Silvibacterium dinghuense: one gene and its partner. The protein of the gene in region 1 interacts with the protein of each later gene in a pairwise test. Links are inferred from orthologs where the notes say so. Each region holds a gene or a part of one and is shown on either strand. Other genes may lie near its edges.

Region 1 (4,470 bases):
TCGCGATCGGCGATATGCACGATGAGCGGATCCCACGACGGGCGCTGCTTGGCAGCAAAGATCTTCGCCACCGCCTGGGCGCTCCGGGCATTCGCGCCCAGTCCATAGACCGTCTCCGTCGGAAAAGCTACGGTACCGCCGCCGCGCAGGATGGCAGCCGCAGCGGTAATGGCGCTCCGGGAATCAGGCGAATCGGGAGCCGCGGCTTCGACGATGAGGCGTTCTGTATGCATGCGAATACGACAGGTATCTGCTTATTATCGCCTGCTTATGCTGACTTGCACGTCCAGGAGAGAACGCCGAGGCCTATACTTTTTCTATGAGCGCGGTCGAAATTGAAGTGAAGTTCCGCGTCGAGGACGTAGCCGCACTCCAGGAACGGCTTTCCGGCCTCGGCTTCTCCTGCATCACGCCCCGTACTTTTGAACGCAACATGCTGTACGACACGCCGGACCGCCGGCTGCGCAGCCAGCATTCCATCCTGCGCATCCGTCTCTACGGCGAGCGCTGGGTGCTAACGCACAAGTGCGTGCCGGAGAATGACGATCCCGAAGCCCGGCACAAGCGTCGCGTGGAAACGGAGACGGAGATCGCCGACGGCGAGGCACTGGGTTCGGTCTTCGAGCGGCTTGGCTATGAGCCGGCCTTCGCCTACGAGAAGTGGCGCACGGAATACGCCGATGCAACCGGACATTGCGTTATCGACGAGACGCCGATCGGTGTCTTCGCCGAGCTGGAGGGCCCGGAAGAGTGGATCGACCGGCGCGCGCAGGAGCTGGGACTTGAGCCATCCGTACTGCTGACAAAGAGCTACGGCCGGCTCTTTGACGACTGGCGCAGAGAAACCGGCAGCACCGCCGCCCATCTGACCTTTGCAGCCGTGGGCAGCGAAGCACTGGCTTAGCCAGGTCTCCGAGCAAAACAGAACGGCTGGGCATCGTGCCCAGCCGTTTCGTTCTAGCGCTCCACGTAGGAAGTGCGCTTTATGCCTCACCTGCGCCGTGGCACTTCTTGTACTTCTTGCCCGAACCGCAGGGACAGGGATCGTTGCGGCCGATCTTGTCACTGCGGCGCTGTACGGGCTCGCTGGAGCTGTTGCCACCGCCGGCCATCCGCGCGTGTTCAAGATCGCGCTCCTTGCGGCGCTGGAACTCGCGCTCGATCGAATCGATCGTCGTGGTCGGCGCATCCGACGCAGAACGCCCGGGGAGCGTCGGTGGAGGACGGTGACCGTTTCCGGCGGCTTCCGGTGCCGGCGCGGATACCTCGGCCGGAATCACCTGCGGAGCTGCGGCGGCGACGCGGCGCGGCTGCGTGGGAATGGCAACCGGCTGGCCGTCCGGCCCGACGATCTGCATGAGGAAGAGATAACGCACCGTATCTTCCTGGAAGCGCGTCATCATCCCCTCGAACATGTCAAAGGATTCCTTCTTATAGGCCACGAGCGGGTCCTGCTGGCCGTAGCCGCGCAGGCCGATACCCTCCTTGAGGTGATCCATGTTCAGGAGGTGATCCTTCCACAGGCCGTCAAGGACGCTGAGCATGATCATGCGTTCGTGGAAACGCATCGCCTTCTCGGAGATGAACTCCTCCTTGGCCTCGTAGCGCTCCTTGAGCTTCTCGAAGATGCTCTCGCCAAGCTCGTGGCGGGTCATCTCCCCGTAGCCAGGAATCTCCGTCTCAAGCGGGAATCCGAACTGCTCCATGAGCTTGGTCTTGAGCTCGTCATACTTCCACTGGTCGGGATGGACCTTTTCCGGCGTGTGCTCATCAAGCAGATCACTGAGGATGTTGGCGACATAATCCTCGACGATGAGCTCTTTCTGGTCGAGGCCTTCGAGCAGCTGGTGGCGCAGTCCGTAAACGGCCTCGCGCTGCTTGTTCATGACGTCGTCGTACTCGAGCAGGTGCTTACGAGCTTCGAAGTTGTTGCCTTCGACCTGCTCCTGCGCCTTCTCGATACGCTTGGAAATCATGCGCGACTCAATGGGCACGCCCTCTTCCATGCCCATGCGCTGGAGCAGGGTCGAGACCCACTCCTTGGCGAAGATGCGCATGAGGTCATCTTCGAGCGAGAGATAGAAGCGCGAAGCACCGGGATCGCCCTGACGGCCGGCGCGGCCGCGGAGCTGGTTGTCGATACGGCGGGACTCGTGACGCTCGGTGCCGATGATGCAGAGGCCACCGGCCTCGAGCACCGCTTCGCGCTCCTTCACCGTTGCAGCGGTGAAGGCCTCGTTGGCGGCATTCCAGTTCTGCTCAGTGGTCTCGAACTCCTGCCCCTGATAGTAGAAACGAGTCATGCCCGGCGCAGCCGTGGGATGAATCGAGCCCTCGGCCACGCTGATGGCGCGTGCCGCACCCTTGCGTACCAGATCCTGCTTGGCAACGAACTCCGCATTGCCGCCGAGGAGAATGTCCGTACCGCGGCCCGCCATGTTCGTCGCAATGGTGACCATACCGAGGCGGCCAGCCTGGGCGACGATCTCCGCCTCGCGCTCGTGATACTTAGCGTTGAGCACCACATGGCGAACACCCTTGCGCTGGAGGATCTGTGAAAGGATCTCGGACTTCTCAATGGACGTGGTGCCGACCAGAACAGGCTGGCCTTTTTCGTGGAGCACAGCGATCTCGTCAGCCACGGCGAAGTACTTCTCCTTCGCGGTGCGGTAGACGACGTCGGGGTGCTCGATGCGGCTCATCTTCCGGTTGGTCGGAACGACGACGATCTCGAGCTTGTAAATCTTGTCGAACTCGGTGGCCTCCGTCTCGGCCGTACCGGTCATGCCGGAGAGCTTCTTGTAGAGGCGGAAGTAGTTCTGGAAGGTAATGGTCGCGAGGGTCTGGTCCTCGCGGCGGATGTTCACGCCTTCCTTGGCCTCGACAGCCTGGTGCAGGCCATCGGACCAGCGGCGGCCCGGCATCAGACGGCCGGTGAACTCATCGACAATGATGACCTCCCCGTCCTTAACCACGTACTGGACATCCTTGCGATAGAGCTTGTGCGCCTTGATCGCGACTTCGACGTGATGCTTCAGCTCCCAGTTCTCGACGTCGGCGATGTTGCCGATGCCGAGCAGCTTTTCGATCTTTTCCCAACCCTCGTCGGTGACGGCGATGGTCTTGTGCTTTTCGTCGACGACGAAATCGCCGGTGAGGATCTTTTCCTCGCCCTTTTCGATCTCCTCGCCCTCTTCGAGCGACGAGATGATGCGATTGACCCGGACATACTTGTCCGTCGTCTGGTCAGTGGGGCCGGAGATGATGAGCGGCGTACGGGCTTCGTCGATCAGGATCGAATCGACCTCATCGACGATCGAGAAATAATGTCCACGCTGCACGCAGTCGGTCAGCTCGAACTTCATGTTGTCGCGCAAGTAATCGAAGCCGAACTCGTTGTTGGTGCCGTAGGTGATGTCCGAAGCGTAGGCCTGGCGGCGAGCCTGGTCGTCGAGATCGTGAACGATGACACCGACCGAAAGCCCAAGGAAGCCGTAGAGCTTGCCCATCCATTCGGCGTCGCGCTTGGCCAGGTAGTCGTTTACGGTGACGACGTGCACGCCGTGACCGGCGAGCGCATTCAGGTAGCAGGGCAGCGTCGCAACCAGCGTCTTGCCTTCACCGGTACGCATTTCGGCGATCTTGCCGGCGTGCAGCACCATGCCGCCAATCAGCTGGACGTCGAAGTGGCGCATCTGCAACACGCGGCGACCGGCTTCGCGAACAACGGCAAAGGCCTCGGGAAGAATCTCGTCGAGTACCTGCTTCTCTGCGGCCAGCCGCTCGTCGGCATCGGCGATGCCTTCGACGGCGGCAGCGATGCGGGCCCGGAACTCATCGGTCTTGGCGCGCAGCTGGTCGTCGGAGAGCTGCTGCACCGCCGGCTCGAAGGCGTTGATGGCCTGAACGCGCGGCAGCAGGCGCTTCACCTCGCGCTCATTGCTGGTGCCGAATACTTTGGTAAGTGCACTACCGATCAAAGCGAAATTTCCTCAGCGTATAGTGTAAACGCTCGGCTGCGTGAAGAGCGAGAACTGACCATCCAAGCAGCCACCTTTGGCTTGCAGCTCCTGCTGGCGGCGATTTGATAAATTTCCCCGGGCTTGGCCTGAGCGAATGTTTATGAATGATGCAAACTCATGGGATGGGGTTAGGGCACACTCGCAACACCCGGTCTATCATAGCGTCCATGTTGGCCGGTATGGCGGCAAGTACGTGGTGCTTTCATTCTTATCGATGGTCGCAGCTTATGGATACACAACCACGAATACCTAATCCATATGCTGGATTGACATATCCCATGAACAATCATGGCTGGGTGTTCTATGTTTCAGCCACTCAGAATACTGAATTATCCCTGCTGATCTGTCTTGCCATTTTCTGGTTCACGATTGCGGCAATTCTGAGCAGTGTGAATGTGAATTTGGGCCACCGATCGCCAAAGAAGCAGCCTGCGAATTTGGCACCTCT
Region 2 (4,224 bases), on another replicon or contig:
CGCGCGCCAGCGGAGTCCGTACAAATGCTGCTTCGAGAATCGGGGGCGTCTCGCGCTCGCCCTCCATCATGTTCAGCAGAATCTCCCCAAAGTCCTCCGCACGCCTCCTGCGCGCCGCTTCGCTCTTCGGAGCGGCTACCTGATCTGCAACATACTTGTGAAAGCTGTACGGCAGCTTCTCCCACCAGCGCCGCAGCGCTGCCTCGCCCTGAAGCACGCGCTTCATCTCCGCGGGAACCACCACCGTCCGCTCGTCTTCGTCGAGCTCCAGCGTGAACTCGGCCAGAGCCCCGGCCACAACCTTTGCCTCTTTCTGCATCCGCTTGTTTACCAACAGATAGAGCGCGCCCTTGCCATTTGAGAACAGCGAGGTCCGGAACGCGAAGCCATTGATCTCACCACGGACCTTCGGCGTCGCACCGGCATCCCAGTCGTCGGTGAACCCCGCAGGCAGATAGGCGACCGTCCAGCCGAGTCCCGATTTTTCTGCCACCAGCGTGGCCTTGAAACGCTTCTTTGCGGCCTTTGTCATGGTCGTCACTTTAGCCTAGCGACCGCCAAAATGTGAAAGGCCCGCTGCCAGATTCGGCAAAGCGGGCCTTGATCACCGGTGAACTGTGGAGATTGACCTGAGGCGCCCTCGCTATCCCTTCTGCGCTAACAGGGTGGGCCTCGGCGAGATGGTTGCTGTTCGCCAGGACTTGGGCCGCTGCCCGCAGGCGGCGGTCCCTTCAGGAGCCGAAGGCGGCTCTAAGCCTCAGTCACCTCACGTTGGGTCATGCAACTGCTACTGTCAGAAATTTTCATAGGCTGGATCATCCTCCTTTCCCGTGTACGAGCAGGCTAGTCCAGGCCGGAAAACAGGTCAAGACGCAAGCCTGATACGCGAGCCGCCTATCCCTCCAGCAGCGTCACCCGGCCCGTGCCGAGGTCATAGGTGCCTGCCACGATCTTCAGATGGTCTTCACGAACCATTTCAGCCAGCACTGGCGATGCTTCGCGCAGCAGCGTGGCCTGAATCCTCGCATTCTCCGCAATCGCCATCTCGAGGTCATGTCCCGCCTTGTCCACTGCCGGCTGAATATGCGGAAACAGCGAGCTGATCTGTCCCGGCACCGCTTTGCCCTGCATCGTCGCCTTCACGGCACCGCAACTCGCATGTCCCAGAACCAGGATCACCTTTGTCCCCAACACGGCCGCGCCGTACTCCAGGCTGCCGATGATCTCCGGCGTCGCCATATTCCCCGCCACACGGGTCACAAACAGATGCCCGATGCTCTGATCGAAGATCAGCTCCACCGGAACGCGTGAGTCCGCACAGGAGAGCAGAGCGGCGAAAGGCTCCTGCTTGTCCACGGTGTGGCTCTTCAATATCTGCAGGTCGTGCTCGAAGCTCGTCAGCCGCCCTTCGACAAACCGCGCATTGCCGTCCATCAGCTCTTTCAGTGCTTCGTCAGGGGTCAGCGGTGTCTGTGCAGAAGCTCGGGGTGCAAATGCCTCTTCCGCGGCCAGGCCCGCAATCAGCGATGCCACGCCACCCGCCAGCCCGGTGCCCAGAAAACTGCGCCGGGAGGTTCGGAAAGCCTCATTCCGTCCTTGCGCAACGCCATCATTGCATTCCATAGGAGATCTCCGTGCTTCGAGGTAAATGCGCCACATCATAGCCCGGAATGGCTCGAAAGATCGCCGCAAAAAGCAAAAGGCAGACCCGGAGGTCTGCCTTTTGCTACGAAATCTCTATGCCGTTACTTCTTCGCCGGAGCACTCTGCGTCGTCGGCGTGCCCTCGAGCACCGAGTGGCCCGACCCTGCATGCTTCTGCATCAGGATGGTGAGACCGATCGAGGTAACCATGAAGATGACCGCGGCCCAGGTCGTGGTGCGCGTCAGCAGGTTGGCCGCCGAGCGGGGACCGAAGGCTGTCTGCGAACCCTGTCCACCGAAAGCACCGGCCAGATCAGCGCTCTTGCCCTGCTGCAGCAGAATGACTGCAATCAGGAACAGGCACACAATCACATGGACCACAATGAAAAGGTAATACAGGAAGGTCATCGAATCGCTTTTCTGAGCCTGCGTTCCGGTCTCGCCCGTTGCCGCAGTTCGTGCAAATTAGACGGTCAGATGTCTTTGGTGCGGAAGGGGGGACTTGAACCCCCACGCCTCTCGGCGCCACCCCCTCAAGATGGTGTGTCTGCCAATTTCACCACTTCCGCATTCCGGTGAACTTCTGTCCTGAGAAGAGTATAGCAAAGATTCTGTGGATTTGTGACCCGTTCAGAAATGCTTGAGCAATTCCGCAAAATTCCTTAAATCCAACAACTTCTGCTCTGCGCCCGGCTTTGTCAGCGCATCCTGTTCCAGCACCCAGGTACCAGGGTGGTGGATGTAGATCGCATGCAGTCCCGCGGAAAGCGCCGGATTGATGTCCGACTTCGGGCTGTTTCCGATCATCCAGGTCGAGTGCGGCGCGAGCTCATACTTCGCCACCACGGCATGGTAGGCGGCCGCATTCTTTTCCTTCGGAATCTCGACGCCGGTAAAGTAGCTCGCCAGCCCGGAGCGTGTCAGTTTGTCTGCCTGCTCGGCCTCTGCGCCTTTGGTCATCAGAATCAGCCGGTGGCGGCTGGCCAGCTCCGGAATCGTCTCGGCGACACCCGGTAGCAGCTCAATCTCCTGATCTGCAATCGACTGTACGAAGCTCACAATCCGCTCATGCTTTTCCGGGGTGATGGACTCGCCGGAGAGCCGCTCGAAACAGGTCACCAGCGATTGCCGGAAACTGGTCAGCCCATACCCGTGCAGGCGTGTATTCTCGCGCTCCACTTCGTTGAGCTTCTCCCGAACCTCTTCGCGGGAGTACTCATGGTGATCCACATAAGAGATAAATGCGGCAATCGAGCGCTCAAAATAGATATTGTTTTCCCAGAGGGTGTCGTCGGCGTCCACCAGCAGCGTCTGCCCCGATGCGTATTTCCGGAAGTCTGTCGACATGTGCTTCGAGCTTATCAAACGGCTGCGAACGCCCTGAAGCAAAGGCTTCTCCCTCCCGCCAAACCATGTTGCATCTAAAAAATCACCGGATGAGGCCATCTTTTCCGGACGATACGGGTTTGTATGAACATCCGGCAGTGACCGGAGTGTTTTCGTTCCTGTATTACCAGGCTGCTCATAACGAGTGTCTTACGTTTTAACGAGGCTGATGATACGAAAACTACAACTCTTTGCTGTATTTCTTTTCACCGTCGCCCTGCTCCCCTCCATGGCGAGAGCGGGAGATGTTGCCTTGCTTCTCGAAGAACCCTACGGCGAGTTCGGGTTCTTTAATCCCACCGGCCACGCCGCGATCTACCTCAGCGACGTCTGCGCCGAAACGCCCACCCGGCTTCGCCGTTGCCAGCCGGGCGAGACCGGTGTCGTCCTCAGCCGGTATCACGCCGTAGGCGGATACGATTGGCTCGCCGTACCGCTGATTCCCTACCTCTACGCCGTCGATGATCCCGAACAGATTCCTGAATCCGCCGATCAGAAGATGGTGCTCCGTCTCCGCGACCGTTACCGCCGCCATCACCTTGCCGATATCGTGCCGGACGACCCAAAGCATGAGATCCCCAAGGGCGACTGGACCCAGCTCGTAGGCGAATCCTATGACCGCCGGATGTATGGCTTCGCGGTAAAAACGACAGAGGAACAGGACGGCGCGTTGATCGCCGAGTTCAACGACCGGGATAACACTTCACACTTCAACCTCTTTTTCCGCAACTGCGCCAACTTCTCCGAGGGCGTCATCAACTTTTACTACCCGCATGCCATCCATCGGAACTTCATCGCCGACGCCGGCCTGATGACACCGAAGCAGGCAGCGCGCTCACTGAACAGTTACGCAAAGAAGCATCCGGAGATGGACCTGCGCACCTTTGTGATCCCGCAGGTGCCGGGCTCGATCCGGCGCAGCACGCCGGTGGATGGCGTTGTCGAATCGCTCGTCAAGAGCAAGAAATACGTGCTGCCGCTGGCTTTCCTGCATCCCGTAGTCACCGGCACTCTGGTCGCGGTCTACTGGGGCGATGGGCGCTTCCACCCTGACCCCAAGTCGGCGGTCTTCGAGCCGACCCGCGATGAAACGCCGGTGAGCGCCTCGACGCAAACTGCCAGCTCGCAACCTGTCAACATCACCGCGACCGTGGTTCCTGTTTCCACGACGTCCGGCGAAGCCACCATCGTTCGC

The links. Proteins that work in one complex are often made in the same cells at the same time.
Region 2: the proteins of secA (region 1) and secG interact in binary tests that used the Escherichia coli proteins (3 or more experiments, as listed by UniProt). The link is inferred for Silvibacterium dinghuense from one-to-one orthologs.

Annotation. Positions count from the first base shown.
Region 1 is NZ_SDMK01000001.1:144,092-148,561, forward strand. What follows is about bases 784-4,285. They hold secA (preprotein translocase subunit SecA), read right to left. Parts: upstream 3,981-4,285; coding sequence 984-3,980; downstream 784-983. Other genes in these bases: ESZ00_RS00585 (class IV adenylate cyclase), read left to right, coding at 784-904. In the rest of the region: ESZ00_RS00580 (L-threonylcarbamoyladenylate synthase), read right to left, coding at 1-233; more of ESZ00_RS00585, read left to right, coding at 320-783. UniProt on the Escherichia coli protein: Required for protein export, interacts with the SecYEG preprotein conducting channel.
Region 2 is NZ_SDMK01000002.1:886,271-890,494, forward strand. Bases 399-3,329 are described here. They hold secG (preprotein translocase subunit SecG), read right to left. Parts: upstream 2,052-3,329; coding sequence 1,746-2,051; downstream 399-1,745. Other genes in these bases: ESZ00_RS12905 (YdeI/OmpD-associated family protein), read right to left, coding at 399-532; ESZ00_RS12910 (carbonic anhydrase), read right to left, coding at 895-1,623; ESZ00_RS12925 (HAD family hydrolase), read right to left, coding at 2,274-2,990; ESZ00_RS12930 (hypothetical protein), read left to right, coding at 3,283-3,329. In the rest of the region: more of ESZ00_RS12905, read right to left, coding at 1-398; more of ESZ00_RS12930, read left to right, coding at 3,330-4,224. UniProt on the Escherichia coli protein: Subunit of the protein translocation channel SecYEG. Overexpression of some hybrid proteins has been thought to jam the protein secretion apparatus resulting in cell death; while this may be true it also results in FtsH-mediated degradation of SecY.